Regions from separate parts of the Mesorhizobium sp. M0664 genome, predicted to be linked through region 4. Evidence: predicted binding sites of a transcription regulator. Region 4 holds the regulator's gene; each other region holds the start of a gene.

What was found. Region 4 encodes HrcA, which represses chaperone genes, less so after heat shock. Its sites were predicted from a motif close to GTTAGCACTCNCNNNNNGNGAGTGCTAAC; they were not measured.
Region 1: a site for HrcA is predicted at 3,592-3,620, ahead of groES (co-chaperone GroES). Genes of this name have one in related genera too.
Region 2: a site for HrcA is predicted at 5,335-5,363, ahead of groES (co-chaperone GroES). Genes of this name have one in related genera too.
Region 3: a site for HrcA is predicted at 2,356-2,384, ahead of NKI39_RS17115 (co-chaperone GroES). Genes of this name have one in related genera too.

What each region holds. Positions count from the first base shown of each region.
Region 1 covers NZ_JAMYPW010000049.1:22,523-30,062, forward strand. The annotation lists gene NKI39_RS28660 (HPP family protein) at 1-98, opposite strand, end outside; gene NKI39_RS28665 (hypothetical protein) at 928-1,086, opposite strand; gene groL (chaperonin GroEL) at 1,522-3,177, opposite strand; gene groES (co-chaperone GroES) at 3,243-3,539, opposite strand; gene NKI39_RS28680 (S46 family peptidase) at 4,018-4,293, shown strand; gene NKI39_RS28685 (S46 family peptidase) at 4,178-5,005, shown strand; partial or broken gene NKI39_RS34360 (NrtR DNA-binding winged helix domain-containing protein) at 5,716-5,922, opposite strand; partial or broken gene NKI39_RS28690 (aspartate 1-decarboxylase) at 5,952-6,260, opposite strand; gene bioZ (3-oxopimeloyl-[acyl-carrier-protein] synthase BioZ) at 6,321-7,304, opposite strand; gene NKI39_RS28700 (adenosylmethionine--8-amino-7-oxononanoate transaminase) at 7,301-7,540, opposite strand, start outside.
Region 2 covers NZ_JAMYPW010000007.1:72,798-80,337, forward strand. The annotation lists gene NKI39_RS11065 (DHA2 family efflux MFS transporter permease subunit) at 83-1,618, opposite strand; gene NKI39_RS11070 (HlyD family secretion protein) at 1,923-3,101, opposite strand; gene NKI39_RS11075 (MarR family winged helix-turn-helix transcriptional regulator) at 3,098-3,577, opposite strand; gene NKI39_RS11080 (BBE domain-containing protein) at 3,940-4,230, shown strand; gene NKI39_RS11085 (bifunctional helix-turn-helix transcriptional regulator/GNAT family N-acetyltransferase) at 4,271-5,206, opposite strand; gene groES (co-chaperone GroES) at 5,425-5,721, shown strand; gene groL (chaperonin GroEL) at 5,784-7,439, shown strand.
Region 3 covers NZ_JAMYPW010000017.1:16,299-23,838, reverse strand. The annotation lists gene NKI39_RS17145 (hypothetical protein) at 1-107, opposite strand, end outside; gene NKI39_RS17140 (DUF3168 domain-containing protein) at 489-899, opposite strand; gene NKI39_RS17135 (hypothetical protein) at 1,176-1,391, shown strand; gene NKI39_RS17130 (hypothetical protein) at 1,435-1,626, shown strand; gene NKI39_RS17125 (DUF1488 family protein) at 1,657-1,923, opposite strand; gene NKI39_RS17120 (hypothetical protein) at 1,920-2,192, opposite strand; gene NKI39_RS17115 (co-chaperone GroES) at 2,435-2,773, shown strand; gene groL (chaperonin GroEL) at 2,875-4,494, shown strand; gene NKI39_RS17105 (hypothetical protein) at 4,577-4,738, shown strand; gene NKI39_RS17100 (transglycosylase domain-containing protein) at 4,893-7,052, shown strand; gene NKI39_RS17095 (DUF1214 domain-containing protein) at 7,149-7,540, shown strand, end outside.
Region 4 covers NZ_JAMYPW010000069.1:12,566-20,105, forward strand. The annotation lists gene NKI39_RS32365 (glutathione S-transferase family protein) at 1-480, opposite strand, end outside; gene cysK (cysteine synthase A) at 655-1,635, opposite strand; gene NKI39_RS32375 (LysE family translocator) at 1,801-2,418, opposite strand; gene NKI39_RS32380 (PQQ-dependent sugar dehydrogenase) at 2,506-3,861, opposite strand; gene NKI39_RS32385 (hypothetical protein) at 3,962-4,159, opposite strand; gene hrcA (heat-inducible transcriptional repressor HrcA) at 4,195-5,307, opposite strand; gene rph (ribonuclease PH) at 5,453-6,169, shown strand; gene NKI39_RS32400 (VOC family protein) at 6,203-6,613, shown strand; gene rdgB (RdgB/HAM1 family non-canonical purine NTP pyrophosphatase) at 6,628-7,275, shown strand; gene hemW (radical SAM family heme chaperone HemW) at 7,272-7,540, shown strand, end outside.

The DNA.
Region 1 (7,540 bases), on a different contig from region 4:
CCAGTCAATGCGATGCCGATCATGGCCCCGATGCAGGCGAGCAGCCGCTCGCGCAGCGTTGCACCGGCAAGGATCGGAACAAAGAGACGAAACGCCATGGCATACCCTTGGGCGAGTGGTCGGAACTCCGCGCTCCGCAATGCAGGCAAAGCCACAGATTTGGAAGTTAAGCCAATTCGGAAAGTCGGCTCACGGGGGAATACTTTTGCGCGAAACGGCCATTGCCAAATGGGTGCAGACATTTTGATCGGCTAGAGAAGGCAGACGGCACGCTGATCCGCTCGAGCGCAGCTAGAGGCCAAGGGCTGCCGTGCCGCGGGCAGCCGGAAATGGGGATGGTCGGAGGTCGAGCTGGGATGGACACTAAGGAATTCAGAGGCTTCGAAAAGCGTGCTGACAATGTGGCATGGCAAGACAAATCAGGCCCTTGTCGCTCCACTTCCGAGGCGAACTCCAGCGGAGTACAGCTTCTACGCGGTGCTTGGTCTGCCTGTCCTTGCCACCATCGGATTCGTTGGCGTCATGCTGAAACGTCCACCTGTAGCCGCTGAGAAGACGACTGCCGCCAGTGCCGTCGTGGAACCGCTATATGACGGCGGCTTGGTTACAGAGCCGGCTCGTGTCGATCGGGCGGGGGAGCCTGATGTGACGTACATGGTCCAGAAAGTGGCCAATGAAGGTGCTGGCATCGTCAACGTGATCAGGTCACGTAATAGCGGTAATACAACCGCGACCACGAGCCTCTCAGGCGTTCGATGAGGCGGGAAAATCCGATCACCAGACCAAACGCGTTTCCGCCACACTGCCACACACGAAACCGATCAGGTCACGTTCCAGGCTCGCCAGAAGATTGGAGCCAAGGCCACCTCGGCTGAACTCTGCCATGCCGCGGCCGCCACCTCTTCCAGCCGCGGTAGAAAACGTGGGTCAGCAGCGCCGGCATGGGCGAGCAACTCCCAAAATCGCGAGCAGCGCCATCGGCTCCGCAAGCGGCCGCAGATGTCGGCCGATGAAGCGGAAGGGCGGCGGTGCGATGGAAGTGCCGTGCGACAGCCTATCCCGACCTGTAATCGTGATCAGGCTCATCTGGGTCTCCGGACGCCAGCGTTGCAGATGGTTTTAGGCAAGCGTGAGCAGGCCGTGGGTCCCAATCCGGTCAGGCCGACCACGATCATGGCCGAAAGAACGAGTTCCAATTGAAAGAGCTGACGACCATAGGCGATCAGGTATCGGAGCCTTTCGAACGATGCGATGAGTTCTACCGCAACCAGGGTCTGCCAGCCGTTGGCAAGGCCTTCAGCCCTGTAAAGATCGACGGCACGGCGGAAGGCAGCACGAGTTTCGACCAGCGGCTGAACGAAAGGACACGGCCAGACCCCGTCTCACGACGACGCCGTTGCGCTTCGCCGCCATCAGGCTGGGTAGAGGACTTGCACGTCTAAAGCTGTCGATCATGCTCGGCACACAAAAAAGGGCGGCATTGCTGCCGCCCTTTCCGCTGTAGGTTGACAGGGGGCTGGATTAGAAATCCATACCGCCCATGCCGCCCATGCCACCGCCGGGCATACCAGCCGGCATGCCGCCGCCAGCCGACTCCTTCTTCGGAGCCTCCGCAATCATGGCTTCGGTGGTGACCAGCAGGCCGGCGACCGAGGCCGCGTCCTGCAGAGCCGTGCGCACAACCTTGACCGGATCGACGATACCAAAGGCGATCATGTCGCCATATTCGCCGGTCTGGGCGTTGTAGCCGAAGGTCGCGCCCTTGTTCTCAAGGATCTTGCCGGCAACGATCGATGCTTCCGCACCGGCGTTGGCCGCGATCTGACGGGCCGGAGCCTGCAGCGCGCGACGCACGATGCTGATGCCGGCGGTCTGGTCGGAGTTGGCGCCAGTGACGGTGATGGCCAGCGAAGCGCGCAGCAGGGCGACGCCGCCGCCGGGAACGATGCCTTCTTCGACGGCCGCGCGGGTCGCGTTGAGGGCGTCATCGACGCGGTCCTTCTTTTCCTTGACTTCGATCTCGGTCGCACCGCCGACGCGGATGACGGCAACGCCGCCCGCCAGCTTGGCGAGACGTTCCTGCAGCTTCTCCTTGTCGTAGTCCGAGGTGGTCTCCTCGATCTGCTGCTTGATCTGGGCGACGCGGCCCTGGATTTCTTCCTTCTTGCCGGCGCCGTCGACGATGGTGGTGTTCTCCTTGGAGATCGACACCTTCTTGGCGCGGCCGAGCATGTTGAGGCCGACATTCTCGAGCTTGATGCCGAGGTCTTCGGAGATGACCTGGCCACCGGTGAGAATGGCGATGTCTTCCAGCATGGCCTTGCGGCGATCACCGAAGCCCGGCGCCTTGACGGCAGCGATCTTCAGGCCGCCACGCAGCTTATTGACGACCAGCGTGGCCAGGGCCTCGCCTTCGACGTCTTCCGAGATGATGACCAGCGGCTTCGAGGTCTGCACGACAGCCTCGAGGATCGGCAGCATGGCCTGCAGGTTGGAGAGCTTCTTCTCGTGGAGCAGGATGTAGGCGTCTTCCAGATCCGCAACCATCTTCTCGGCGTTGGTGACGAAGTAGGGCGAGAGATAGCCGCGGTCGAACTGCATGCCTTCAACGACTTCAAGCTCGGTCTCGGCGGTCTTGGCTTCCTCGACGGTGATGACGCCCTCATTGCCGACCTTCTGCATCGCTTCCGCGATCATCGAGCCGACCGAAACATCGCCATTGCCGGCGATGGTGCCGACCTGGGCAACCTCTTCCGAGGTCTTGATCTTCTTGGCGTTCTTGATCAGCGTCGCGACGACGTCGGCGACGGCGAGGTCGATGCCGCGCTTGAGGTCCATCGGGTTCATGCCGGCGGCAACCGCCTTGTGGCCTTCCTGGACGATCGACTGTGCCAGAACGGTCGCGGTGGTGGTGCCGTCGCCGGCGATGTCGTTGGTCTTCGAAGCAACTTCGCGGACCATCTGCGCGCCCATGTTTTCGAACTTGTCCTCAAGCTCGATTTCCTTGGCGACGGTGACGCCGTCCTTGGTGATGCGCGGTGCGCCGAACGACTTGTCGATGACGACGTTGCGGCCCTTGGGGCCCAGCGTGACCTTCACCGCGTCGGCGAGGATGTTGACGCCGCGCAGCATGCGCTCACGAGCGTCACGGGAGAATTTTACGTCTTTGGCAGCCATTTTTTACTCCTGAGCATTTCGCCCGAAATTCAGATTGGATGGTGCGGATGAAAGGCGGCGGCGTGTCAGCCGATGACGCCCATGATGTCCGCTTCCTTCATGATCAGAAGGTCTTCGCCATTGAGCTTGACTTCGGTGCCCGACCACTTGCCGAACAGGATGCGGTCGCCGGCCTTGACGTCCAGCGGGACGAGCTTGCCGACCTCGTCACGGGCGCCGGAACCGATGGCGATGATCTCGCCTTCCTGCGGCTTTTCCTTCGCCGTATCGGGGATGATGATCCCGCCGGCGGTCTTCGCTTCGGACTCGACGCGGCGAACGACCACGCGGTCATGCAGCGGCCGGAAATTCGACTTTGCCATTTTTGGATTTCCCTGGTGCGGATGTTGAACGGTTCTCCGTTGCCGGAGCGTGGTTAGCACTCACCAGAAGCGAGTGCTAACGCGGCAGTGAGATAGGCCGTAGGCTCCTGCTAGTCAAGACGGAAGAGGGACGGGCGAAGAGCAAACGAGCGTGGAAGCACCGAGCCCTTTACGTGAAAGACGTCGGAGATCGGACATGGATGGGGCGGCTCACCATTTGTAACTGAAGGCTTTATTCATTTGGCACGATTGGTGCAGCGGATGATCCGCAAACGTTGCGCGCGACAAATATGAGAGGTGAACGCCATCAGGACTCTTGCGGTTAACGGGTCCACTCGGTGTTTACGGTGTTGGCCGCCGCGCGGGCGCCAGGACTCCGGCCATCCCGATAGTCACCAATCCAATCTGCGGAGAACAGGAGGCAAGATGAGAGCGACAGTCAGCATGAACTCGAATTTGAAATGTTTGGCCAAAGCAACTGCCATCGCCTTGCTCTGGACGGTCACGGCTACGTCGGCGGACGAAGGTATGTGGATGCCGGGCCAGACTGCGGAAGTGGGCGCGGCCATGCGGCCGTCTGGACGCTGACCCGCTCAACGCGATCGTATCACTGGGCGGATGCTCCGCCTCGTTCGTCAGTGCACAAGGGCTGGTCGCAACCAATCATCACTGCGTGTTCGAATCCATCCAATACCACAGCAAAGAGGGCCAGGACTATCTCACAGACGGCTTTCTGGCGAAGAGCCCTGGGTGAAGAATTGCCCGCGGCGCCAGGCAGCCGAATCCATGTGATCGAGGACATGCGGGATGTGACCGCCGAAATACTCAAGGGCGTCTCGGACAAGCTGAATGGGTTTGCCCGCTATGAGCGGCTCGCCACGAACCGCAAGGCCCTGATCGCCGCATGTGAAGGACAGCCCAATCGCCGCTGCGACGTAGGGGCCTATTATGGCGGCGCCTCCTACTATCTCCAGCAGAAGCTCGAAATCGAGGACGTGCGCCTTGTCTATGCGCCCGCGCTCGGCATCGGTAACTTCGGCGGCGAAACGGACAATTGGATGTGGCCGCGCCACACAGGCGACTTCGGCTTTTATCGCGCCTATGTCGCTCCTGATGGTTCCTCCCGGCCATATGCGCGCGACAATGTGCCTTACCGGCCGAAGAGTTGGCTACCCATGGCCTGTGCAGGCGTCAAGGAAGGCGACCTTGTGATGGTCGCCGGCTTTCCCGGCGCAACCCACCAGTTCCTGACGGCGGATGAAGTCCGGTTCAACTTCGCGCAATTCGAACCGCGGTTGCAGCGTTCGCTCTCGGATTATGCCGCCCAGATCAAAAGGCAACGGCAGGCAATCGCGAGGCGCAGATCCATTGACCGCCCGCTTCACAAATTGGCTCGGCCTAAAACGCATGGGAAAGCAGAAAAGGCAACAGATCGGCACCAGAATGAATATGGCCGCGCGAACTGACAGACGCGCCAACAATCGGCATCTCGCATGGTCGGTGGCACTGGACGTGGCTCCCACCCTGCCGGCGCGACTCCCCATCAGGTCGTCGGGGTTTCGCTGGCGAAAAAACTTCCGCGTGTCTCTGCGCGATCCATCCCGCTTGCGCGTGCCTAGTCAACCAAAAAACTGACCATCTGCAGGATCAGGATCAGCAAAAAAAAGCCAAAGGCAGACGCCAAAACAGCTGCCAGCAGGACGATGCGTTGTTTCTTCACCCACAGTTCCCCCCGGGAGAGAGTCTAATGATAATCCTTAAAAAAGGCGCCCTGAAACAGGGCGCCCTACGCTCATTTGTGCAAGTTTAAAGTTTAGCTTGCCTGCTTTATGTAATTAAAACGTTTCTTTTATGCGACACTTCTCCAAGTGTTACTTGCACAAATCGAACGTATCGCACATTTAGACGAACTGTACATTCGATGGCGACTTTGACGCATGCGTTTACTGGCGGTATACATCCTTCACCGTTGCCGCAAGGCATTGGCCCACTCGCGCGGCACCTCCTTCACGACAAAGGTTGAAAGCCCGTCCTCGGGCGTTTCATTTCCAAGATCACTTCGATCCACTCATACGGGCTTCCCGAGCGAGACCGTGGGTTCGGACGGTGCGAATGAATTTCTCGTTATAATCGAATTGATTATAAGGGTATATTTCTACGTTGAGTATAAAGGATGTCAAGCCCGCGCCAGCGGCAATTTTGTCCGGGCGACCGCCGTTTCGTCGAGGACATGGTGGCGGAAGCGATAAAGCTTCGCCGGCCGACCCCCGGTGTCAAAAGCACTTTCGCCGGTCTCCTCCACCAGTTCCTGCTGCTCAATCAACCGGCGAAAGTTCTGCTGAAGCGCCCCTGCCGATGTAGTCGTCAACGCCGTCCGCGTCAGCGCATTGCCATCGGCGAGAAGCCAACGACATTGTTGATGACGAACGTAACGATCCGCGGCTTCAGAGAGGAATGCGCGCTTCGTCCAGATGGATGGAGTGGGCTGGCAGGTCCGGGCGGCCGCGCCGTTGAGGATGCAGCATCGAGAGCCGCGCTCGCCGAGGATGACATAGGTCGAGATTCGCGCGCCGGAAGTCTTGCTCCATGTCTCCACGAATCCATTGGCAGGATCCCGGCTTCTTCGCAGTGGTCAGGGTCGAGCGTTATCGAACCGTGGTAGTTGAGGTTTGCTTCGGTGACGTGGATGCCGTGCAGCTTGCCGGCGACTATTTTTCGCATTGGTCCCGTTGTCCTATTCATCTCACAAAGTCAGTCCTGATGTTGAGCAGCTTCGCTGGGCTAAATCCCGACGACGAGCGCCCCGCCGCTGAGTCCCGCACCTGCCGCCGCCAGGAGTATTTTCTTGCCCGGCCGAAACGGCTCCGCTTGATTGGCGAGCGACAGTGAGAGCGGGATCGTCGCGGCCGAAGAGTTGCCGTATTCGGCAATCGTCTTGACAATTGCTTGATCCGCTATGCCGAGGTTACTCCCGACAGCATCGAAAATGCGAGCATTGGCCTGATGCGGCACGAACCGGTCGACATCCTGTGGTCGCACTCCGGCAGCGGCTAGCGCGCTTATCGAGCAATCGGTCATCATCTCGACGGCCTTTGCGAACACTTCGCGGCCGTCGGTCATCGTCATTCGGGTTTGCGCGAGGTCGAGGTCACCGTGGAACGGGATGTTGCTTCCTCCTGCGGGAATCTGGATCAGGCCGTATCGCGAGCCGTCCGAATCCACGGAGGCACCGAGAATCCCCCGACCAGTATCCTCGCACGGACCGATCACGACGGCGCCGGCGGCATCGGCAAACAGCACGGCGCTGGCGCGCTCAGAGGGATTGATGCGGCGGCTGAGGATATTGGCGGCGATAACAAGGCTCGCTTTGCCGTGCAGGCGGGTAAATCCGTCCGCAAACATCAGCGCATAGATGAAGCCGGCGCAGGCGCCGGTCAGATCGACAGCGCCGGCGCGGCCGAGCCCCAGCCGATGTGCGACCAGGGGCGCGCTGGGCGGCAGGAGGTGATCGGGCGTCGAGGTGGCAAGCAGCAGCAGACCGATGTCGTGGCGCGCAATGCCGGCGTTCGCCAGCGCCATGTCGCCAGCCTGCGTGGCAAGACCAGACAGCGTATCTTCATCCGTTGCCCAGAATCGCGAGCGAATTCCGGTGCGCCGCTCGATCCAGCCAGGTTCGAGCCCGAGATTGTTCTCGATCTCGGCATTCTCCACTTTGCGCCCAGGCGCATGATGGCCAAACCCGAGAATGCGCGACGACCTGGTCATGGCTTCGAACCGAAGCGTTCGCCGGCCTCCTCGATGGCGTCATAGAGCCCGTCCAGTTCCTCGCCGGTGATGCAATAGGGCGGCAGGAGATAAAGGACATTGCCGAGCGGGCGCACAAGCAGGCCGCGCTCGAGGAAAAAGGCCCGCAGCTTAGGTCCGATCTCGGCCAGATAGCCGGCAGAGCCGGCGCGCAGGTCGAGAGCCAGGATCGTGCCGATCGCGCGGCTGTCGGTGAA
Region 2 (7,540 bases), on a different contig from region 4:
CAGGTGAACCTGGCTCAACGCCGACGCGACCGGCACGGCAACGGAAACCGTGGCCGGTCGCGGTTGCCGTAAGCCCTGAGGCTTAGTCCATATGCGCGGCAGGCGCCCCACCGGCGGGCGGCGCAGCCTTTGGCTTGCGCAGCAGGAAAACAAACGGGACAGCAAGCAGCGTCATCATCATCAGCAGCTTGAAGTCATTGACGTAGGAGATCATCATCGCCTGGATATTGACCATGCGATCCATCAGCGACAGCGCCGTCGGATCGCCGCCCGCCGCTGCCGGCGATGCCGCCCAGAGGTTGGGATTGAACGGATTGATATAGGCCGAGAGCTCGGCGTGGTTGATCTGCGTGTTGCGTACCAGCAGAACCGTCACCACCGATACGCCGATCGACGAGCCAAGATTGCGCACCAGGCTGAACAGCGCCGTTGCATCGGTGCGGAAACGTGCGTCGAGCGTGGCGAAAGCCACGGTGGACAGCGGCACGAACACCATTCCCATTCCAAGGCCCTGGATGACGCCGGAGCTGAGGATAAGCCAGTTGTCCATCTGCGGCGAAAAGCTCGACATCGTGTAGAGCGATTGCGCGGTCAGCAGGAAGCCGATGACGACGAGGATCCTGGCATCGATCCTGTGCATGATCCGCCCGACGAACAGCATCGCGATCATCGTGCCGACACCGCGCGGCCCCAGGACGACGCCGATGGTGAGGGTCGGATAGCCGAAGATGGTCGACAGCATTGGCGGCAGCAGCGACATGCTCGCCAGGATGAGCACGCCCATGACAAAGATGAACGCCAGCCCGGTGACGAAATTGCGATCGAGGAAGATCTTGGGGTCGATAAAGGGGTGCTCCGCCGTCAACGTATGTATGGTGAATACCCAGAAGCCGGTGATGGAAAGACCAAGCTCGATCCATATCTCGATCGAGGAAAACCAGTCGACCTCGCCGCCGCGATCGAGCATCAGCTGCAGCGCGCCGACACCGAGCGAGAGCATGGTGAAGCCGAAGAAATCGAAGCTGCGCACCCGCCGGGCGACGCTGGGAAGATATGCCGCCATGCCAAGGAAGGCGATGATGCCGACCGGCAGGTTGATGAAGAACACCCAGCGCCAATTGAAATTCTCGGTCAGCCAGCCACCCAGCGTCGGGCCAAGGATTGGTCCCAGCATGATGCCGGCGCCCCAGATCGCCATGGCCTGGCCGTGGCGTTCCCTAGGGTTGATGTCGAGTAGGAAGGTCTGTGACAGCGGCACGATGGCCGCGCCGAACACGCCTTGCATGAGCCGGAACAAAACGATGGTCTCAAGGCTCCAGGCGATGCCGCACAGCATTGAAAAGACGGTGAAACCGACCACGGCCGTCAGGAACAGCTCCTTGCGGCCGAAGCGGTCGGCAAGCCAGCCGGTCACCGGCGTCATGATCGCCGCGGCAACGATGTAGGAGGTCAGCACCCAGTTGATGTTGTCGGGGGAGGCGCCGAGATCGCCGGTCATGGTCGGCAGCGCAACGTTGGCGATCGTCGTGTCGAGCGCCTGCATGATCGTCGCAAGCATGAGCGCAACTGTGATCAGGCCGCGGTGCGGTACTTCGCGAAAGGGTTCTGGGCTGCTCATGACGTAAAACTTCCAGCAGGTAACAAAAACGTGTACATTAGGTTTCCGGACGGCGAGGCCCCGCTGTAGAGAGACCCTCATCGCGGTGGGACGCGAGCATCGATGTGGGGGTTACATCGACTGAGCGTCTCGACAAAGCGGGCGCCTGCCGCCCGGAAACCTGAGGACCGAAGATCCTGCGCGGCGTTGTCTGCTCAGGCAGGCTACAGCGCAGCCCGTCCACGCATTCAACTTTTCCCGCGCCTCCCTCGGACCAATCCTGCATCCATCTCGCTGTTTGCTATGCGGCCGCTACCAGGCCTCTTTACCTGGCCTCGCCTGCCGTGGCGCGGCGGAAAATGCTCGGCAGCCCGCGGGAAACGCCGGTGTCCACCGTGACGGTCGCGCTCATGCCGGTGCGCAGCGCCGCCTTGGCGTCGGCATCGGTCAATTCCAGGCGGACCGGAATGCGCTGCGTGACCTTGACCCAGTTGCCGGTAGCGTTCTGCGCGGGCAGCAGCGAGAACTCGGCGCCGGTGCCGGCGCCGATCGCCTTGACGGTGGCTTCGAACGTCTTGCCCGGATAAGTATCGACCATGATTTCGGCCTTCTGGCCGGGTTTCATGTTGGTGAGCTGGGTTTCCTTGAAATTGGCGTCGACCCAGGTGTCGCCGGTCTCGACCAGCGAAAACAGCGGCGTGCCCGAACCGACATACTGGCCGACCTTGAACGAAGCGGCCTGGCTGATGATGCCGTCGGCGGGTGCCTTGACCGTGGTCTGGACCAGATCGTAGGCCGCCTTGTCGCGTGCGGCGAGCGCCGCCATTACCGTTGGATGCTTGTCGGTCTCGATGTCGGGATTGCCGCCAAGTGCCGCCTTGGCGCTGACGATCCCTTGCTGGGCCACGGCCAGCTGCTGCTTCGCCTTGTCGAGGTCGTTCTTGGCTTCGTCCAGAGACGACTTGGCGTTGATGCCCTTCTGGGCAAGGTCGGCGGCGCGGTCATATTGCGACTGCGCGTACTGGACCTGGCTTTCGTCGGACTTCTCCTGCGCCAGCGCCTGGCTGTAGGCCGCACGCAACTGCTCGACATTGAGCCGTGCGCCGGCCACCGCCGCGTCGGCCTGGGCCAATGCGATCCGGTAGGGCTCGGGATCGATAGCGAACAACACGTCGCCCTGCTTGACAGACTGGTTGTCGAAAATGTCGACCTGAACGATGCGGCCCGCCGTATCGGCGGCTATCGACACCTTGGCCTGCTGCAGATTGGCGTTCTCGGTCTCCTGATAGCGGCCGCCGGTCACCCAGACATAGCTGCCGCCGGCGATCAACGCAGCGGGCAGCACAAACATCAAAAGGAAGCGGCCGGCACGGCGCTTCTGCTTCGGCGCCACCGGCGCCGGAGCTATCTGCGGAGCGACCGTTACCGGAGCTGCCGCCGGCTTCGCGGGAGCTTCCATCTCCAGCTTGGCCGCATTCTCATCTAGTTTGGCTACCGCGTTCATGCTGCTGTGCCTTCCGTATTCTTCACTTTTTCCGAGGGCGGCGCCTCACCATCTGCAAGATTCTGCACCATTGTCTCCAGCGCCCTGACCAGGACGCGGCGATCTTCCGGCGAAACGCCAACGAGCGATTCCTCATAGACCTCGCCGGCAAGGCTCTTGACGTGGGTGTAAGCCGCGTTTGCCTTGGCGGTCGGGAAAATCATGCGCACTCGCCTGTCGGTTGCGTCGGGACGGCGCTCGATCCAGCCGCCCTCCTCCATGCGATCGACAAGACGCGAGACGCTGATCGGCTCGATTTCGAGAAGCTCGGCAAGCCGCGCCTGCGCGACACCCGCCTCCTTGGCGACGCGGACCAGAAGCCGCCATTGCGCCGAAGAAAGGCCGAAACCACTGGCGCGCGCTTCGAAGCGCTTGCGCATCAGGCGCTGTACGTCGTGGATCAAAAAGCCCAATCTGTCGATGCCGTCGGAAACCATGAGCGACATATATAATAAGCGTGCTCATAATTCAAGGAGCCGGATTGTGCCAGAAGCCGGCGAGTGTGCATGGCAGTCGGTGCAGGGCGATCGTAGTTAGCAATTTATTACGCCGGGCGCTTGTAACGCGAAGCGATGCGGTTCTCGAGCGGCGCCCCAGATGAGCTGAGCCTGGATGCAGCGCTTGTGACGGCGCCCTCGGGCGAACGCTTCTTCAGCATATCGGCGTGCTACATCGGCCCCCTCGACGAAGGCCAGCAAATCATTCAACCTCTGAGAGAGTATGGCACGCCAGTTGAGCGCCGGATTGCTCCTGTCCCCTGGTCCTGCAGCAGGTTGGCGGCGCCATCTCGCGAGTACCGATGGACGGAACGCCCTACGCCAACAGAGATGCACTTTACGATTGCTTCCCGATATCGATCTGGGACAATCCGTCTGACGACGAAACGCACATCCGATGGGCGCGCGACCTGTGGAATGCAATGAGACCGTTCTCGACCGGCGGCGTCTATGCGAATAATCTCGGCGAAGAGGGCACTGATCGGGTTCTGGCGGCTTACGGCGAGAATTATCCGAGGTTGGCCGCACTAAAGAACAAGTATGATCCCACCAATTTCTTTCGCTTGAACCAAAACATTAAGCCTGCGACCTGAGCGACCGCCCCGGGCCGATGCTCGAAATTCTGCGGCGCTGCTACAGCTCCAAATTCCAGTTCTGGCCGACCAGATCCTTGCCGAAGGAATGGTGGCGCTCCTCGTTGGTCAATTTAAAGCCCGCAGCCTCATAGATGTGGCGAGCGGCGGCGAGCACGCCGTTGGTCCACAGCGTCAGTGTCGTGTAACCCGTGGCGCGGCAAAAGCCGATACATTCCTCGACCAGCCGCTTGCCGATGCCGAGGCCGCGCGCCGACGGCTCGACATAGAGCAGGCGCAACTTCGCCACCGCGTCCGACTGGCGCACGACGAAGACCGAGCCGACGACCTCGCCTTGCCGCTCGGCGATCCAGCTGCGTTCCCATTTCGGATCGAAGGATTTGACGAATGCGCCGAGGATTTCGGCGACCAGCGCTTCATAGGTTTCGTCCCAGCCATATTCCTGCGCGTAGAGCAGGCCCTGGCGATGGATAATCCAGCCGATGTCGCCGATTTGCAGAGGCCGCAGCATATAGGGAATTTTGGGCTCGGTGCTTCCGCCCAGCAGACGCTGCACCATCTGCATGGCCCTGACCAGCCTGTCCTGTTCGGCAACCGAAAGTCGGTCGAGCAATGCCGCGACCTGGTCGTGCGAACCCTGGTTCAGCGGCGCGAAGGCCTGCCGCCCGGCCTTGGTCAGCGCGATCGATGAGCGCCGCGCATCCGCCTCGATCGTGGCGCGCTCGACCAGATCACGCTCCTCGAACTTCTTCAGCAGCCGGCTGAGATAACCGGCATCGAGGCCGAGATCGCGCGCAAGGTCGGTGGCGGTCAGGCCATCGCGATGCGCCAGCTCATAGAGCACCCGCGCCTCGGTCAGCGAGAAGGTGCTTTTCAGCAGCCCTTCGTCGAGCAGCCCGATCTGGCGGGTGTAGAAGCGGTTGAAGGCCCGCACCGCGTCGATCAGTTCCTTGCCTGGGTGATGATGAATGGTCATGGCATCCTCCTCCCCGCAAGATCAGCGATTTAGTTGACTTGGTCAAGTATCCGTTTGAAGCAATTGTTCCTGATGATGCCCACCGGGCGCCTTGACTCGCGCGAGTTGCCAGCCTATTTCAGCGCCACGTTAGCACTCCCCCAAGATGAGTGCTAACCACATGTCCGGCGCCGCCGGACGGAGGAACTGTTCTCACCATTCTCATCGAGGAATAAAAAATGGCAAAGTCGAAGTTCCGCCCGCTTCATGACCGCGTGGTCGTTCGTCGGGTCGAATCCGAATCCAAGACCGCGGGCGGGATCATCATCCCCGATACGGCTAAGGAAAAGCCGCAGGAAGGCGAGATCATCGCCGTCGGTTCCGGCGCCCGCGACGAAGCCGGCAAGCTCGTCCCGCTGGACGTCAAGGCCGGCGACCGCATCCTGTTCGGCAAGTGGTCGGGCACCGAAGTCAAGCTCAATGGCGAAGACCTTCTGATCATGAAGGAATCCGACATCATGGGCATCATCGGCTGAATATCGGCCTCACCCTCGTTTAAATCTTCGGGCTCAATCCAAGCCCCTGCCAGGAGCTAAAAATGGCTGCCAAAGACGTAAAATTCTCCCGCGACGCTCGTGAGCGCATGCTGCGCGGCGTCAACATCCTCGCCGACGCGGTGAAGGTCACGCTCGGCCCCAAGGGCCGCAACGTCGTCATCGACAAGTCGTTCGGCGCACCGCGCATCACCAAGGACGGCGTCACCGTCGCCAAGGAAATCGAGCTTGAAGACAAGTTCGAGAACATGGGCGCGCAGATGGTTCGCGAAGTTGCTTCGAAGACCAACGACATCGCCGGCGACGGCACTACGACCGCGACCGTTCTGGCACAGTCGATCGTCCAGGAAGGCCACAAGGCGGTTGCCGCCGGCATGAACCCGATGGACCTCAAGCGCGGCATCGACCTCGCCGTCGCCGACGTCGTCGCAACGCTGATCAAGAACGCCAAGAAGATCAAGACCTCGGAAGAGGTTGCCCAGGTCGGCACCATCGCCGGCAATGGCGACGTTTCGGTCGGCTCGATGATCGCGGAAGCGATGCAGAAGGTCGGCAATGAGGGCGTCATCACGGTCGAGGAAGCCAAGACCGCCGAGACCGAGCTCGAAGTCGTCGAAGGCATGCAGTTCGACCGCGGCTATCTCTCGCCCTACTTCGTCACCAACGCCGAAAAGATGGTTGCGGATCTGGAAGACGCCTACATCCTGCTCCACGAGAAGAAGCTCTCCAACCTGCAAGCCATGCTGCCGATCCTCGAGGCTGTCGTGCAGACTTCGAAGCCGCTGGTCATCATCTCCGAGGACGTCGAAGGCGAGGCCCTGGCCACGCTGGTCGTCAACAAGCTGCGTGGCGGCCTGAAGATCGCTGCCGTCAAGGCGCCGGGCTTCGGTGATCGCCGCAAGGCCATGCTGGAAGACATCGCCATCCTCACCGGTGGCCAGGTCATTTCCGAAGACCTCGGCATCAAGCTCGAGAATGTCGGCCTCAACATGCTCGGCCGCGCCAAGAAGGTGTCGATCTCCAAGGAGAACACCACCATCGTCGACGGCGCCGGCAAGAAGGCCGAGATCCAGGGCCGCGTCGCCCAGATCAAGCAGCAGATCGAGGAGACCACCTCGGACTACGACAAGGAGAAGCTGCAGGAACGTCTCGCCAAGCTGGCGGGCGGCGTTGCCGTCATCCGCGTCGGCGGTGCGACCGAAGTGGAAGTCAAGGAAAAGAAGGACCGCGTCGATGACGCCCTCAACGCGACCCGCGCGGCCGTCGAAGAAGGCATCGTTCCCGGCGGCGGCGTCGCACTGCTGCGCGCTTCGCTGAGCATCAAGGCAACCGGCGCCAACTCCGACCAGACCGCGGGCATCAGCATCGTGCGTCGCGCGCTGCAGGCTCCGGCCCGTCAGATCGCGGCCAACGCCGGTGCGGAAGCATCGATCGTTGCCGGCAAGATCCTTGAGAACAAGGGCGCGACCTTCGGTTACAACGCCCAGACCGGCGAATATGGCGACATGATCGCCATGGGGATCGTCGATCCGGTCAAGGTTGTGCGCACAGCCCTGCAGGACGCGGCCTCGGTCGCCGGCCTGCTGGTCACCACCGAAGCCATGATCGCGGAGGCTCCGAAGAAGGAGTCGGCTGGCGGCGGCATGCCTGGCGGCATGGGCGGCGGCGGCATGGGCGGCATGGGCGGCATGGACTTCTAATCCAGCCAATCTCGCAAGCTTACGGAAAGGGCGGCAGCGATGCCGCCCTTTTTCGTTGATGTGGCGGAAATTGAGAGGCCGTCCGATCCCAAGTAAGCAGG
Region 3 (7,540 bases), on a different contig from region 4:
GGCTGCTCGGGCACGACAACGGGGATCGCCATCGCCTGCGACGCAAGCAGACCGGCGGCTGACAGCGCCAGTGCCGCGGTCCGGAAGTGGGAGCGAAGGGTTTTCATGGTCAGCGTTCTAACGCGCCGGTGCTGAACGTGATATGAACGGTGAACGCTCGAATGCATGCCCGCCACACCCCTGAAGCGCGAGATTACCGGATTGCCATTTCGCCGCCCATCCCGCGAAATTGCCAAGTTTAACCTAGCCCTCCGATCCTTCGCCGACAACCGGGCATCGTTTGGCAGTGAAAGGCAATCGCTTCAGGTTTGCCCCGACTTCGATAATCGATCCGGCAACCGAAGGCAGATTCAGGCGAACCGACCGGAAATAAAAACCCGCCTCTGCGGCGGGTCGCTGGCGCCATCAGCACCATAGGCGAAGTAGTAGCATAGCTGCCGGCACAAAGCAAGAACAAAATTGCCGGATTGTAAAAAAATGCCCGGTGGTCAGCCCTCGTCCTTGATCACGGCGCGGAAGCGCAGCAGCCCGTGATGGGCCGAAAGGTCCTCGTCGTAGCGGGCTTCGGCGAATTCGAGCTTGAGGTAGGCGCGGCGATGTTCGCCGAGCGAGAGAGCCGTATCGCGCAGGCGGGTGCTAACAAGGTCCATGATGTCATTGGTTTCCTTGCTGGCCTCTGATTTCGACCAGACATGCAACGTCAGCAACTGTTCTGCGTCGTTCTCCATTCCCGTTGCCCAATCGTAGACGCTGGTGCGGCCGAAGGTCATGTGGGGGAACGCAACATTTTCCGGCGCACGGTCGAACAATCGTGCGTCGCCCAGTGCCGCCGATAAATCGGGATCGTCATTCACTGCCTCGAATATGGCCTTCTGCAATTCGACGGCCGGCGCGGTCATCGTCTTTCCCTTCGTCCGTCGCGTCGACCTCCCGGCTGCGTAGCTGCGTTGCATGAAGGCATCCCGCCAAAGCGCGAATCAGCGCGTCTCATGCGGATTATGAACCTTCATGATCTCGGCAATAAGCCCTGCTCCTGGAATGCGCGACGCCCCGGCCGTCCGCGCCACGGACCCTTGAGGGTGATGCCAACCTGCGCGAAGTCATTTGGCATGCAGGAGTTCGAAAAAAGGATGCTATGACGATGTCTGGTTTCCAGACATTCGAGGTCGTTTTTCGTGCGCGAGCCGTCGCTGCTGCCTGTCTTCGGAAAGCTTGGGGCCAAGGCGCCGCCGGTCGCGATTGCGGCGTCGACCATGTCGATGACCGTCAAGAGTCTGGTCAACCACACTCGGGAGGTGCTCTCGGCGTACGGTAGCCTGGCCCTGAAGCTGTCCGTCGTTTTGTGGACGGTGCTTGTCGTGGCGGCAGTATTCTTCATCGCCCAGGCCTGATCGAGCGACATTCATTGATTGGGCGGAAACGAAAGGACCCAAGATGGCAAAGCGCTACGCGCTCCGTATGGAACATCCTCACAGCTGGACCGTCTTCGACGTCTTCACCGGCCAGCCGGTCGAGCTCAAGCAGCAACTCACGGCCAGTTTGAACACGCGCGATGCGGACGCGATGGTCGACCGGCTGAACGGTCGCGACGTCAAGCGGCGAGCGAAGGCGGACCGGAAGCCCTGACAAAGCGTCTTGTGGACGGATCGCGACGGACTAGCGAAAATCGGCCGCAGTCAGCACATATATGCTCCTGCGGGTGCGGGCATAGGCATTCCTGGCGACATCGTGGATCGAGTTGGAAGCCGTGTCGAAGGCTGCCAGGTAGGTAGCTTCTGAGGCCGCCGTTCCCGGCTGCATCTTGGAGATGGCATCGGTTGCGACAGAGAAGGAAATCTGGAACATCCCGTCATGGCCGACGAAGCGGATGCGTTTGCTTGCCTCGTCGTAGCTGCGGCTGGGATTGGGAAATGTCAGGCTCATGATTTCGCCTCCGTCGATGCAGATACGGCCTTCTTGACTGCCCGTGACGCCCGCTTCTTCTTTGGTGCGACCGGATTCAGAGCTTCCGCCGCGCGGTCCGCCTCTTCCTTGGCCAGTCGCAATTCCCTCAGCCTTGCCGTTTTGATGCTCCTCGCCTTGGCTTCCGAGAGATATTCGGCAGTTGCTTTGTTCCGCTCCGCCGTCTTCTTTTGATTTTCCATGAAGCGGGCCTGAGCTTTTTCCATGATGTTCTGATTGCCTTCGGCCATCGGTAAAATCTCCCTTGCAGCGAAAGTCGTGAATGTGAATTCACCATAAAATAGGTGTTCAAAGATAGAAATTCAATTTCATTAATATTCGGCAAGGCCCGAACACCAGGGGATAACCAGGCAAGATGATACGTTCAATATTTCATGTGCCCTATGAATATTTTTTGGCGCTCCTATCAATCGAGTGCCAGGGCGCCTATAGAGAGGGGCGGCCGCCTAAGCTGGCCCCAGAAAGAGTCCCCATGAAATTCCGGCCACTCCACGATCGCGTCGTCATTCGGCGCGCCGAAAGCGACACCAAATCCAAGGGCGGCATCATCATCCCCGACAATGCCAAAGAAAAACCGCAGGAAGGCGAAGTGATCGCTGTCGGGCCGGGCGCGCGGGACGAAAGCGGCGCGCTGATCCCGCTCGACGTCAAGGCCGGCGACCTCATTCTGTTCGGCAAATGGTCCGGCACCGAGGTCAAGATAGACGGCGAGGACCTTCTGATCATGAAGGAGGCCGATATCATGGGCATCATCGAAAAAAGCGAGACGGGCATCATCGACAAGACCGTGGCTGCCAAGAAGGCCGCCTGATTGGAAGGCCGCGCGCCCTCCCGCGCGCGCGCAAAGGACGCTCCGAGCTTTGATTCAGGCGCTGCAAGCGCCTTGCCACGACAACCGAACTGGAAAAGATCATGTCTGCCAAGGAAATCAAATTCTCCACCGACGCGCGTGACCGCATGCTGCGCGGCGTCGAAATCCTCAACAACGCCGTCAAGGTGACGCTCGGCCCCAAAGGCCGCAACGTCATTATCGACAAGGCCTACGGCGCGCCGCGCGTCACCAAGGACGGGGTGGCCGTGGCAAAGGAGATCGAGCTTTCCGACAAGTTCGAAAACATGGGCGCGCAGATGGTGCGCGAAGTGGCCTCGAAGACCAACGACCTTGCCGGCGACGGCACCACCACCGCCACGGTGCTTGCCGCTTCCATCCTGCGCGAGGGCGCCAAATTCGTTGCCGCCGGCATGAACCCGATGGACCTCAAGCGCGGCATCGATCTTGCCGTCAGCGCCGTCGTCAAGGAAATCCAGGCGCGCGCCAAGAAGGTCAAGTCCTCAGCAGAGATCGCGCAGGTCGGCACCATTGCCGCCAATGGCGACACCAGCGTCGGCGCCATGATCGCCAAGGCGATGGACAAGGTCGGCAATGACGGCGTCATCACAGTCGAGGAGGCCAAGACCGCCGAAACGGAGCTCGACGTCGTCGAAGGCATGCAGTTCGACCGCGGCTATCTCTCGCCCTATTTCGTCACCAATGCCGAGAAGATGCGTGCCGAGCTGGAAGACCCTTACGTCCTCATCCACGAAAAGAAGCTCGGCAATCTGCAGGCACTGCTGCCCATCCTCGAAGCCGTGGTGCAAAGCGGCAGGCCGCTGCTGATCATCTCCGAGGACGTCGAGGGCGAAGCGCTGGCAACGCTGGTCGTCAACAAGCTGCGCGGCGGACTCAAGGTAGCGGCCGTCAAGGCGCCTGGCTTCGGTGACCGCCGCAAGGCGATGCTGGAAGACATCGCCGTGCTCACCGCCGGACAGATGATTTCCGAGGATCTCGGCATCAAGCTGGAGAACATCACCATAGACATGCTCGGCCGCGCCAAGCGCGTGCTGATCGAGAAGGACACCACCACGATCATCGACGGCGCCGGCGAGAAGACCACCATCCAGGCGCGCGTCCAGCAGATCAAGGGGCAGATCGAGGAAACCACGTCCGACTATGACAAGGAGAAGCTGCAGGAACGTCTCGCCAAGCTGGCGGGCGGCGTTGCCGTCATCCGCGTCGGCGGCGCGACCGAATCCGAGGTCAAGGAAAAGAAGGACCGCATCGACGATGCGCTGAACGCCACGCGCGCGGCCGTCGAAGAAGGCATCGTTCCCGGCGGCGGCGTCGCGTTGCTGCGCGCCAAGGCTGTGCTGAAGGGGCTGACCGGAGCCAATGCCGATGTGACGGCAGGCATCTCGATCGTGCTCAGGGCCCTTGAAGCGCCAATCCGGCAGATCGCCGAGAATTCCGGCGTCGAAGGTTCGATCGTCGTCGGCAAGCTCGCCGAGGGCAAGGATCACAATCAGGGCTTCGATGCCCAGAACGAGGTCTATGTCGACATGATCAAGGCCGGCATCGTCGACCCGGCGAAGGTGGTACGGACGGCGCTGCAGGACGCGGGCTCCATTGCGGCGCTTCTGATCACGGCGGAAGCCATGATCACCGACGTTCCGGCGAAGGAAGCCGCTGCTTCGCCCGGCGGCATCGGCTATTGACCAGCCACTGCCGGAAACAAGCCTGAAAGACAGCCGCCGGGGTATCTTCCCCGGCGCGCACCATCGGCAAGGAGATCGATCAATGATCGCATTCGTCCCGAAGCCAAAGGCAGCGGCGAAAATCGAAGTGGCCGAGGAAAGCCGCTTCGATCGCATTCGCAGGCTTGCCGACAAGCACAGGAAAGCCAACGCCGGCATGATAGGCCGCGACCCGAAAAAGATCGCGGACAAGCGTCCCATGTGACGACTGCCAATGCTCGGCACCTCGCGCAAGCGCGGAACCTTCATCGCCCTTGTAGGCAGCGCCAAAATGGACGAATAGTCATAGCGGCGCGCCGCCGTGAAATTGCCGGCATGCGGTTTCTCAGTTGGCGGCATCGCCGCAGCCGGATCCTGGAATGGCCAGTCCTTTGGAACCACGCAAGAGAAGAGGTCCGATCGCCGCAAGGCTGCTGGCGGTGGATGCGTGGATTGATTCCTCGGTCTACGAAATCGGCTTCAGGGCGCGCCAGTTCTGGGAAGCGGCGACCATCTTCTCGCGGCGTTTCCGTGTCGACGGCTGGCGCCGCGGCCTGATCGAACTGTTGAGTGAAGGCTTTACGCTCGGTGCCGGCGGCATCGTCGTCCTTTTGGCGCTGGCCTTGCCGGCCTTCCAGATAACCGCCGGCGACTGGCGCACGCAAGGCGACTTCGCCGTCACCTTCCTCGACCGCTACGGCAACGAGATCGGCCAGCGCGGCATCATCCAGCGCGATTCGGTGCCGGTCGACGAGATGCCCGACCATGTCATCAAGGCGGTGCTGGCGACCGAAGACCGCCGTTTCTTCGACCATTACGGCATCGATGTGCTCGGCCTGTCGCGCGCCATATTCGAGAATGTGCGGGCAAATTCCGTCGTCCAGGGCGGCTCGAGCATCACCCAGCAGCTGGCCAAGAACCTGTTCCTGACCAATGAGCGGACATTCGAGCGCAAGATCAAGGAAGCCTTCCTGTCGCTGTGGCTCGAAGCCAATCTGTCGAAGAAGGAAATCCTGCAACTTTACCTCGACCGCGCCTATATGGGCGGCGGCACCTTCGGCATCGAGGCGGCAGCCGATTTCTATTTCGGCAAGAGCGTCAAGGACCTGAACCTTGCCGAGGCGGCGATGCTGGCCGGCCTGTTCAAGGCGCCGACCAAATATGCGCCGCACATAAACCTGCCCGCCGCCCGGGCGCGGGCCAATGTGGTGCTGTCCAACCTGGTCGATTCCGGCTTCATGACCGAAGGCCAGGTGCTGCAGGCAAGATTACACCCGGCCGAAATCGTCGACCGCGGCGAGCAGAAGAGCCCCGACTACTACCTCGACTGGGCCTTCGACGAGGTCAAGAAGATCGCCGCCAAAGGCGGCCCGCACTCGCTTGTCGCCCACACCACCTTCGACGCCAACATCCAGAAGGCGGCCGAAGAATCGATGGAGTTCCACCTCCGCCAGTTCGGCAAGGAATACAACGTCACCGAGGGCGCCATCGTCGTCATCGAGACCAATGGCGCGGTCAGGGCGATCGTCGGCGGCCGCGACTACGGCGCCAGCCAGTTCAACCGCGCCACCAAAGCGCTTCGCCAGACCGGCTCCTCGTTCAAGCCCTATGTCTATGCGACGGCGATGGAGCATGGCTTCACGCCGGATTCGGTGGTTTCCGGCGGACCCATCTCCTGGGGCAGCTGGTCGCCCCACAATTACAATGGCGGGTCGGCCGGCAACGTCACGCTGATCACGGCGATGGCCAAATCGATCAACACGGTGCCGGTGCGGCTGGCCAAGGATTATCTCGGCATCAAGCCGATCAAGGCCATGGCCGAGGCGATGGGCGTCGAGTCGCCGCTGGAATCGCACAAGACCATGGTGCTCGGCACGTCGGGCATGACCGTGATGGACCAGGCGACGGGTTACAGCGTATTTGCCCAGAACGGCCTTGCCGGAACCCGGCACGGCGTCAGCCAACTCTTCACCCGTACCGGCGAGGTGGTCTACGACTTCGCCAAGGATGCGCCGCCGCCGCATCGGGTGCTGTCGGAGCAGGCGCTCAAATACATGAACACCATGCTGGCGGCGGTGCCGGTGATCGGCACTGCCCGGCGCGCGGCCCTTCCAAACATCGTCGTCGCCGGCAAGACCGGCACGACCCAGTCCTACCGCGATGCCTGGTTTGTCGGCTTTACCGGCAACTACACGGCCGCCGTCTGGCTCGGCAATGACGACTTCACCGCGACCAACAAGATGACCGGCGGCACGCTGCCGGCCATGGTGTGGCAGCGGCTGATGGTCTATGCGCACCAGAATATCGACCTCAGACCGATTCCCGGCCTCGATCACCCCTTCGTCGATGCCGAAATTGCCGCCAAGGCCGAGGAAGCGGAAAAGAAGAACGCCGAACAGGCAGCTGCCGATGCCGCCGCCGAGCGTCCGCCGGTGCTGTCCAGCCGGACCACCCAGACCCTGAAGGAACTGACCAGGCTGTTCCAGGCGGCACCCGTGCTCGACGCGCCCGCTGCACCGGAAACCCTCTCGGCGCTGTGACGCCCAATTGCGCGGGGCCGCTTGCCACAAGGCCCTGCGCCGCGATATCCCCGAGCGGCAATCTTTCAGTCCCGGCCTTCGGTTCCCTGCCTCCTCATGCTCAAGAACGCCTTCCTGACACTGCTTTCGCTTGCCATCGCCGTCGTCGGCGGTGGCGGCAGCGTCTGGTATGCACTGAAGCTGCAGGATGGCGTCGGCGCCATCAGGATCGGCCAATGGACCGCCTTCCCCGATATCGGCACGCCGACGGCAGATCCCTATTCGAAGGCCCGCGTGGCTCGCGAAGGCGTGCTGGCGCTCGGACAGGCGGAAGGACTGTCCTTCATAGCCGAGCGCGATTCCGGCGGCGAACAGCTCCAGCGGCAATGTGCCTACAAGATCGCGGGCGGCTTTCCCACCGCCCGGTTCTGGACGCTTTATGCCGCCGACCAGTCGCTTGGCGTGGTCGAGACCGGCAAGCCGAGGCCGGCTGCGCTGCAGTCCTATCA
Region 4 (7,540 bases):
GATGTCGGCCAGCGAGAGTTGGTCGCCGGCCAGCCAGTCGCGGCCGTCGAGGGCGGCATCGAGAATGGCGAGGCTGCGATCCATTTCCGAGACCGCCGCCTGTTTGACAGCGTCCACGCCCCGGGGATCGGTCGTGTAGCGATGAGCGTAGAAGAACCGCAGGTCAGCCGAATAGATGACGGAGGACATGAAAAACATCCAGCGCAGGAAGTCGGCACGGTCAGCCGAACTTGCTGCGGGCGCCAGTCCTGCTTCGGGGTGGCGCTCGGCCAGCAGGATGCAGATCGCCGCCGATTCGGTCATCGAGCGTCCGTCCGGCAAGATCAGGACCGGCACCTGGTTCAAGGGGCTGATATCTAAAAAGGCCTGGTCGGGTCGGCCCTTCGGAACGTCGATCTGGTCGAAAGGCACGCCCGCCAAAGCGAGCGCCGCCTCGACGACAAAGCCGCCGGTATTGGCACGCGTATAGAGCTTGTACATAAAGTCCTCCACCTGCCGGGCAGCGACGATTGATACGGAAGTGACCCGCCGCTCAAGCGAACGACGCCCGCCACAGGTGGTTTTTCAGCGGTCCACGCCGACGCGTGATACTGAGTATTTGATGTCGGAGGGCATCGCGAAGGATCGCTACTGACCGGTCAAAAACGCTCGTGTCTAAGCGCCCAATCCCTCGAACAGGATCGTCGAGAGATAGCGCTCGGCGAAGGAGGGGATGACGACGACGAGGTTCTTGCCCTTGTTCTCGGGCCGCGAGCCGACGACGATCGCCGCTTGCAGGGCGGCCCCCGACGAGATGCCGACCGGCACACCTTCGAGCCGAGCGACGAGCCGTGCATTGGCAACCGAATCCTCGTTCGAGACCTTGACGATCTCGTCATAGATCGTCGTGTCGAGGATTTTTGGCGCGAAGCCGGCGCCAATGCCCTGGATCTTGTGCGGGCCTGGCTGGCCGCCCGACAGCACCGGCGAGGCTTCCGGTTCGACGGCGACGACATGCACCGAGGGCCTGCGCTTCTTCAGCACCTGGCCGACGCCGGTGATGGTGCCGCCGGTCCCGATGCCGGCAACGAAGATATCGACTTCGCCATGGGTGTCGTTCCAGATTTCCTCGGCCGTGGTGCGGCGATGGATTTCCGGATTGGCCGGGTTTTCGAATTGCTGCGGAATGACAGCGTCGGGCAGCGTTGCCGCCAGCTCGTCCGCCTTGGCGATGGCGCCCTTCATGCCTTTCGGCCCTTCGGTCAGCACCAGTTCGGCACCGAGCAGAGCCAGCATCTTGCGGCGTTCGACGGACATGGTTTCCGGCATGGTCAGGATCAGCTTGTAGCCCTTGGCAGCGGCGGCAAAGGCGAGCGCGATGCCGGTATTGCCCGAGGTCGGCTCGATCAGGGTGGTCTTGCCGGGCGTAATCCTGCCGGAAGCCTCCAATGCCTCGATCATCGACACGCCGATGCGGTCCTTGACCGAGGCGATCGGGTTGAAGAATTCGAGCTTGGCCAGCAGATTGGCGACGACACCCTTCTCCCTGGCGAATTTATCAAGCCGCACCAGCGGCGTGTCACCGATCGTCTCGGTGATCGAATTGTAGATGCGGCCGCGGCCGGGCACGTGTGTGGGGGTGGCGGGCTTGTTCATTGATTTCCTCCCAGAGGTAAAGCGGCAAGAGTCGCGCGGGCATAGGATAGAGCCATCCACCGCGCAAGATAGGCTGTCGATCGAAAAATATCCGAGTGAAGTTCGTGCTGAGTACCCCCGCCTTTGCAAGGCGTGGCAATCGTTGGGCGGATTGGCGAAAGAGATCTATTGGCGGGCGGCAATTGCCGCCGCCGCGCCGACCATAAAGCCGGCGGCGGTGCGGTTGAGTGCCCTCAGCGCCCGCGGCGACTTCAGGAACCAGCGCGCCTTGGCCGCCAGCGCCAGATAGGGCACCAGCACGACGAGCAGGACGACGATGGTGAGCGCGACGAGGATACCGTAATCGGCCAGCGTGATCGTCTTCAGATCGACGATGGTCGGGGTGATGGCAAGATAGAAGATCATCGTCTTCGGATTGCCGAGCGTGACGGCAAGGCCGACTACAAAGCTGGATGCCAAGCCGCCCTTGCCTTTCTTCGCCTCCACCGTTTCGGGCGTGATGCCGCTCGTCCAGAAACGCCAGCCAAGAAAGGCGAGGTAGGCGACGCCCAGCCATTTGATGGCCAGGAAGACCATGCCGAAAGTCTGTGCGACGAAAGCCAGGCCGAGCACCACGGCAGTGAGATAGGTCAGGTCGCCGAGCATCAGCCCGAACGACATGGCCAGCGACGAGTGGAAGCCGGAACCCAGAGCACGCGCAACAAGCGCGGTGACGCCTGGGCCGGGGATGGCCGCGGCGATGCCGAGGGCAGCACTATAGGCGAGGAACCCGGTGAGTGTCATGATTGGCGCTTGTCGCACAATGTTGAAGTTGGGTGAATTCCCTCGGGCCGGATTCGATTGCGCCAGCGCAGCAGGCGACACCGCCGTTCAGGAGCGGCCGTCTTCGTAGGTAACGCGCCAGATGGTGCCGTTACCGTCCTCTGTGACGATCAGGGAGCCGTCCTTGGCCATCGCGACACCGACCGGGCGGCCCCAGACGGCGTCGTTCGAGATGACGAAGCCGGTCATGAAGTCCTCATATTCGCCTGTCGGCTTGCCATCCCTGAATTTGAGCCTCACCAGCTTGTAACCGGTCCTGGCGCCACGGTTCCACGAACCATGCATGGCGACGAAGGCGTCACCCTGATAATCCGCCGGGAAGTTCTTGCCGTCGTAGAAGGCTATATTCATCGGCGCCGAATGCGCCTGCATCAATACATCGGGGACAGTGGCCTTGCCGGCGAGGTCTGGCCGCTCGCCCTGATGGCGCGGATCCTCGTTATTGCCGATGTAGTACCAAGGCCAACCATAGAATCCGCCGTCCTTGACCGCCGTTGCAAATTCGAACGGCACATTGTCGCCGAGTTCGTCGCGCTCATTGACGACGCACCACAATGCGCCGGTGGCGGGCTGCACGGTCATGCCCGTACAGTTGCGCAGGCCGGTGGCGACAGTTCGCGGATTTTTCCCATCCGGGTCAAAGGCGAGCACATCGGCACGGCCGTCCTCGGAGCCCCAGGCCGCCCCGAGCGGCTTTGATTTGGCCCAGGCGTCGAGGCCGCTATCCGGCTCCTTGCCTATATCCTCGGCGACGTTCGAGGCGGAGCCAACCGACAAATAAAGCGTTTTGCCGTCCTGCGAGAAGGCGATGTCGCGGGTCGTGTGACCACCCGACGGGATTTTGGCGACAATGGTTTCTGGTTTGCCGGATGTCTTCAGGTCGCCATCGCGATAGGGGAAGCGGACGATGCTGTCGCTGTTCGCGACATAAACCCATTGCGGTTTGTCTCCTGGCGGATAGAAGGCGATGCCGTAGGGATAATTGAGCCCCTTGGCGAAGATCGCTTTCTCGATGGGCCTGGCGCTGCCCTCGGCGAGACGATAGACGCGTATTTGGTCGGCATGGCTGTTGGCAACAAACAGGTCGCCATTCGGAGCGACGCGCACGACACGTGGATTGACGATGCCGGATGCGATCATTTCAGCCGAAAAGCCCGACGGCAATTCTGGCTTGGCGCTTTCGGGCCGTTCCGCCACGCCGGCGCCGTTCGAAGCGGATTGGGCGGGGTCGGCTGCCGGCATGTCTCGCGGCCCAATCAGGCGTCGGACGCCAGGCCTGTCGGCGTGCCAATCGCCAAACGCGGCTTCGCCTTTGAGCACATTCTGATCCGCCTGCTGGGCGGCTGCCGGTGTCGCAACAAGGAGGGCAGCGGCCAAGGCCGCAAAGCCGCCAGATCGGATCATCAACGTCCTCCGGGATTCGCCTCGAACAGGGGCAAACGGCATCAGGTATTGATCGTTCCAAGCGGCCGTCCAGCACACGAGGATTTGAAGCCGAACCCGTTCAGTTGCCAGAGGCGTAAAAGTCGTCGTCGAGGCGCTTTTCCAGCGCGACCAGATCGGCCGGCAGCGGTAAACCCATCGCCCGCATCTCTTGCAGCTTCTCGCGCAACTGCTCTTGTACCTCGTGCTGATCCTCTGGCTGGTTGATCATTTCTTCGAGCAGCAGACTGATCTGGGCCTTGAACGATTCCAGCGCCATTCTTTTCTCCTCCTTGCGGCAGGCCGCGGCGGCTCCTAGCTCAGCATGCGCGAAATCAGCTGCGCCGTATAGTCGACCATCGGTACTATGCGCGCATAATTCAGCCGCGTCGGCCCGATGACGCCGAGCGCACCGACGACACGCGCGTCCTTGTCGCGATAGGGTGCCACCACCAGCGAGGAGCCAGACAGCGAAAACAGCTTGTTTTCCGAACCGATGAATATGCGCACGCCTGGGCCTGCCTCGGCGAGGTCGAGAAGCTGGATCAGCCCATCCTGCGTCTCCAGATCCTCAAACAGATGCCGCAGCAATTCTATGTCGGCCTGGGCAGTGACGTTTTCCAGGAGATTGGCGCGACCGCGCACGATAAGCCGCCCAGGCACGCCGCTTTCAGCGCCTGCCCAGACCGCCAGGCCCTTCTCGACCAGATCCTGCGACAGCGTGTCGAGGGCCGCCCTGGTCTCTTCCTTGATGCGGGCGATCTCGACCCGCGCCTCGGCCAGGGTGCGACCGCGGATATGGGCGTTGAGGAAGTTAGAGGCTTCGTGCAATTGCGAGATGGTGATGCCGGCGGGCAGATCGATGACGCGATTTTCGACGTCGCCGTTCTGCGAGACCAGCACGGCCAGCGCCTTGGTCGGCTCGAGCTGGATGAATTCGATGTGCTTAAGCGCCGCCTCATTCTTGGCGGCGAGCACGAGGCCGGCGCCGCGCGACATGCCGGACAGCATCTGGCTGGCCTCGGTCAGCATATGCTCCAGCGTCGCGCCCGAGCCGGAGGCGCGCACCTGGGCCTCGATGGTGCGGCGCTCCTCGTCGGAGAGGTCACCAAGTTCCATGAAAGCATCGACGAAGAAGCGCAGGCCTGCCTGGGTCGGCAGCCGGCCAGCCGAAATGTGCGGCGCATAGATCAGGCCGAGATGCTCAAGGTCGCTCATCACGTTGCGGATGGTGGCCGGCGACAGCGACGACGGCAGGATGCGCGACAGGCTGCGCGAACCGACCGGCTCGCCATCCCTCAAATAGGAATCGACGATGCGCCGGAAGATGTCGCGCGAACGCATGTCGAGCGATTGAAGCGCGGGCGATTGCAGCGCGTGCGAGGGGAGCACGTGCGACTGCAAACCGGGATCGACTGCCTTTGTCATTTCGAGCCAAAACCTCCGCCCCGAAGATATAGACTTCCGCGGTGTCGGCGCAACCGGTCCATTTTCCTTTGCGCGTCACGCCCCGTGCGGCTACAAGCCGGCCAAGATTCCCCGGCCAAGATTCCGAAGAAAGAAAGAAGCCTGAATGCGCCCTTCCAAACGCCAATTCGACGAAATGCGCCCCATCTCCTTCGAGCGCGGCGTCTCCAAGCATGCGGAAGGCTCGTGCCTGGTGAAGTTCGGCGACACGCATGTGCTGTGTACGGCCAGCCTGGAGGAAAAGGTGCCGGGCTGGATGCGCAACTCCGGCAAGGGCTGGGTGACGGCGGAATACGGCATGCTGCCGCGTTCGACCGGCGAGCGCATGCGCCGCGAGGCTTCGTCCGGCAAACAAGGCGGCCGCACGCTGGAAATCCAGCGGCTGATCGGCCGCTCCCTGCGCGCCGTGGTCAATCTGCAGGCGCTCGGCGAGCAGCAGATCACCGTCGACTGCGACGTGATCCAGGCCGACGGCGGCACGCGCACCGCTTCGATCACCGGCGGCTGGGTGGCGCTCTACGACTGCCTGCGCTGGATGGAAGCCCGCCAGATGGCGAGCCTGAGCAAGGTGCTGAAGGATCACGTTGCGGCAATCTCCTGCGGAATCCATGATGGCCAGCCGGTCATCGACCTCGACTACATCGAGGATTCCTCGGCCGGCACCGACGCCAATTTCGTCATGACCGGCAAGGGCGGCATCGTCGAGATCCAAGGCACGGCCGAGGGCGAGCCGTTCTCGGAAGAGCAGTTCGCGGCGCTGATGGGGCTCGCCAAGAAAGGCATTCAGCGCCTGGTCAGCTTGCAGCAAATGGCGGTGGCTTAGCTGCGGTCCAATATTGATGAGATTGGCGATCCTGTGACTCCTTCCGCAATCCTGGAATCAGCACTCTACGTGACCGACCTTGCTGCCGCGGAACGGTTCTATTCGGGCGTGCTCGGGCTCGATCTGCTCGGTAAGGTCGATGGCAGGCATCTCTTCTTCCGCTGCGGCGACGGCGTGCTGCTTATCTTCAATGCCGAGGCCACCAAAGTGCCGCCGCGGGCCGACGCCAAGCTGCCCGTGCCGCCGCATGGCGCGGTCGGCCAGGGCCATCTTTGCTTCGCCGCAAGCGCGGATGAAATCCCACGCTGGAAAGCGCATCTTGAGGCGAAGAAAATCGCCATCGAAAGCGAGTTCGAGTGGCCGCAAGGCGGCCGCTCGATCTATATTCGCGATCCCTCCGGCAATTCGATCGAATTCGCCGAGCCACGAATTTGGGGCATCTGATGCATTCGCCAACTATTCATTCGCTTGATGGGCATAAGATCATCGTCGCAAGCCACAACGCCGGCAAATTGCGAGAATTCGCCGATCTGATGGCGCCATTCGGCATTGAAGCGAAGTCCGCAAAGGAATACGGCCTGCCGGAACCGGACGAGACCGGCACCACTTTCGAGGAGAACGCCCTCATAAAAGCCTTGGCCGCCGCCAAGGCCACTGGATTGCCGGCGCTGTCGGACGATTCCGGCCTGTGTGTCGATGCGCTCGACGGCGCACCCGGCGTCTACACCGCCAACTGGGCTGAGACGCCGGACGGCTCCCGCGACTTCGGCATGGCCATGCAGCGCACGGAAGTGGCCTTGCAAGAAGTTGGCGCGATCACGCCTGCCCAGCGCAAGGGCCGCTTTGTCGCGGTCATCTGCCTGGCCTTCCCCGATGGCCAGGCGGAATATTTTCGCGGTGAGGTCGAGGGCACGCTGGTATGGCCGCCGCGCGGCGAGCTCGGCTTCGGCTACGATCCGGTGTTCTTGCCCGATGGGTTCGAGAAGACCTTCGGCGAGATGAGCGCGAAGGACAAGCATGGCTGGAAGCCCGGCCAGCCAACCGCATTGTCGCACCGTGCCCGCGCCTTCCAGAAATTCGCGCAAGCCCGATTGGCCGCCGTATGACCATGCTGCTCGACCGCAGGCCTGGTTTCGGCGTCTACGTCCACTGGCCGTTCTGCGCGGCCAAATGCCCGTATTGCGACTTCAACAGCCATGTCCGCCACCAGCCGGTCGACCAGGAGCGTTTTGCCCGCGCCTTCGAGACCGAGCTGGCGACGATGCGCGGCCGCACCGGGCCGCGCGAGGTGACCAGTATCTTTCTTGGCGGCGGCACGCCATCGCTGATGAAACCGCAGACCGTGGCGGCGGTGCTGGATGCAGTGGCGAA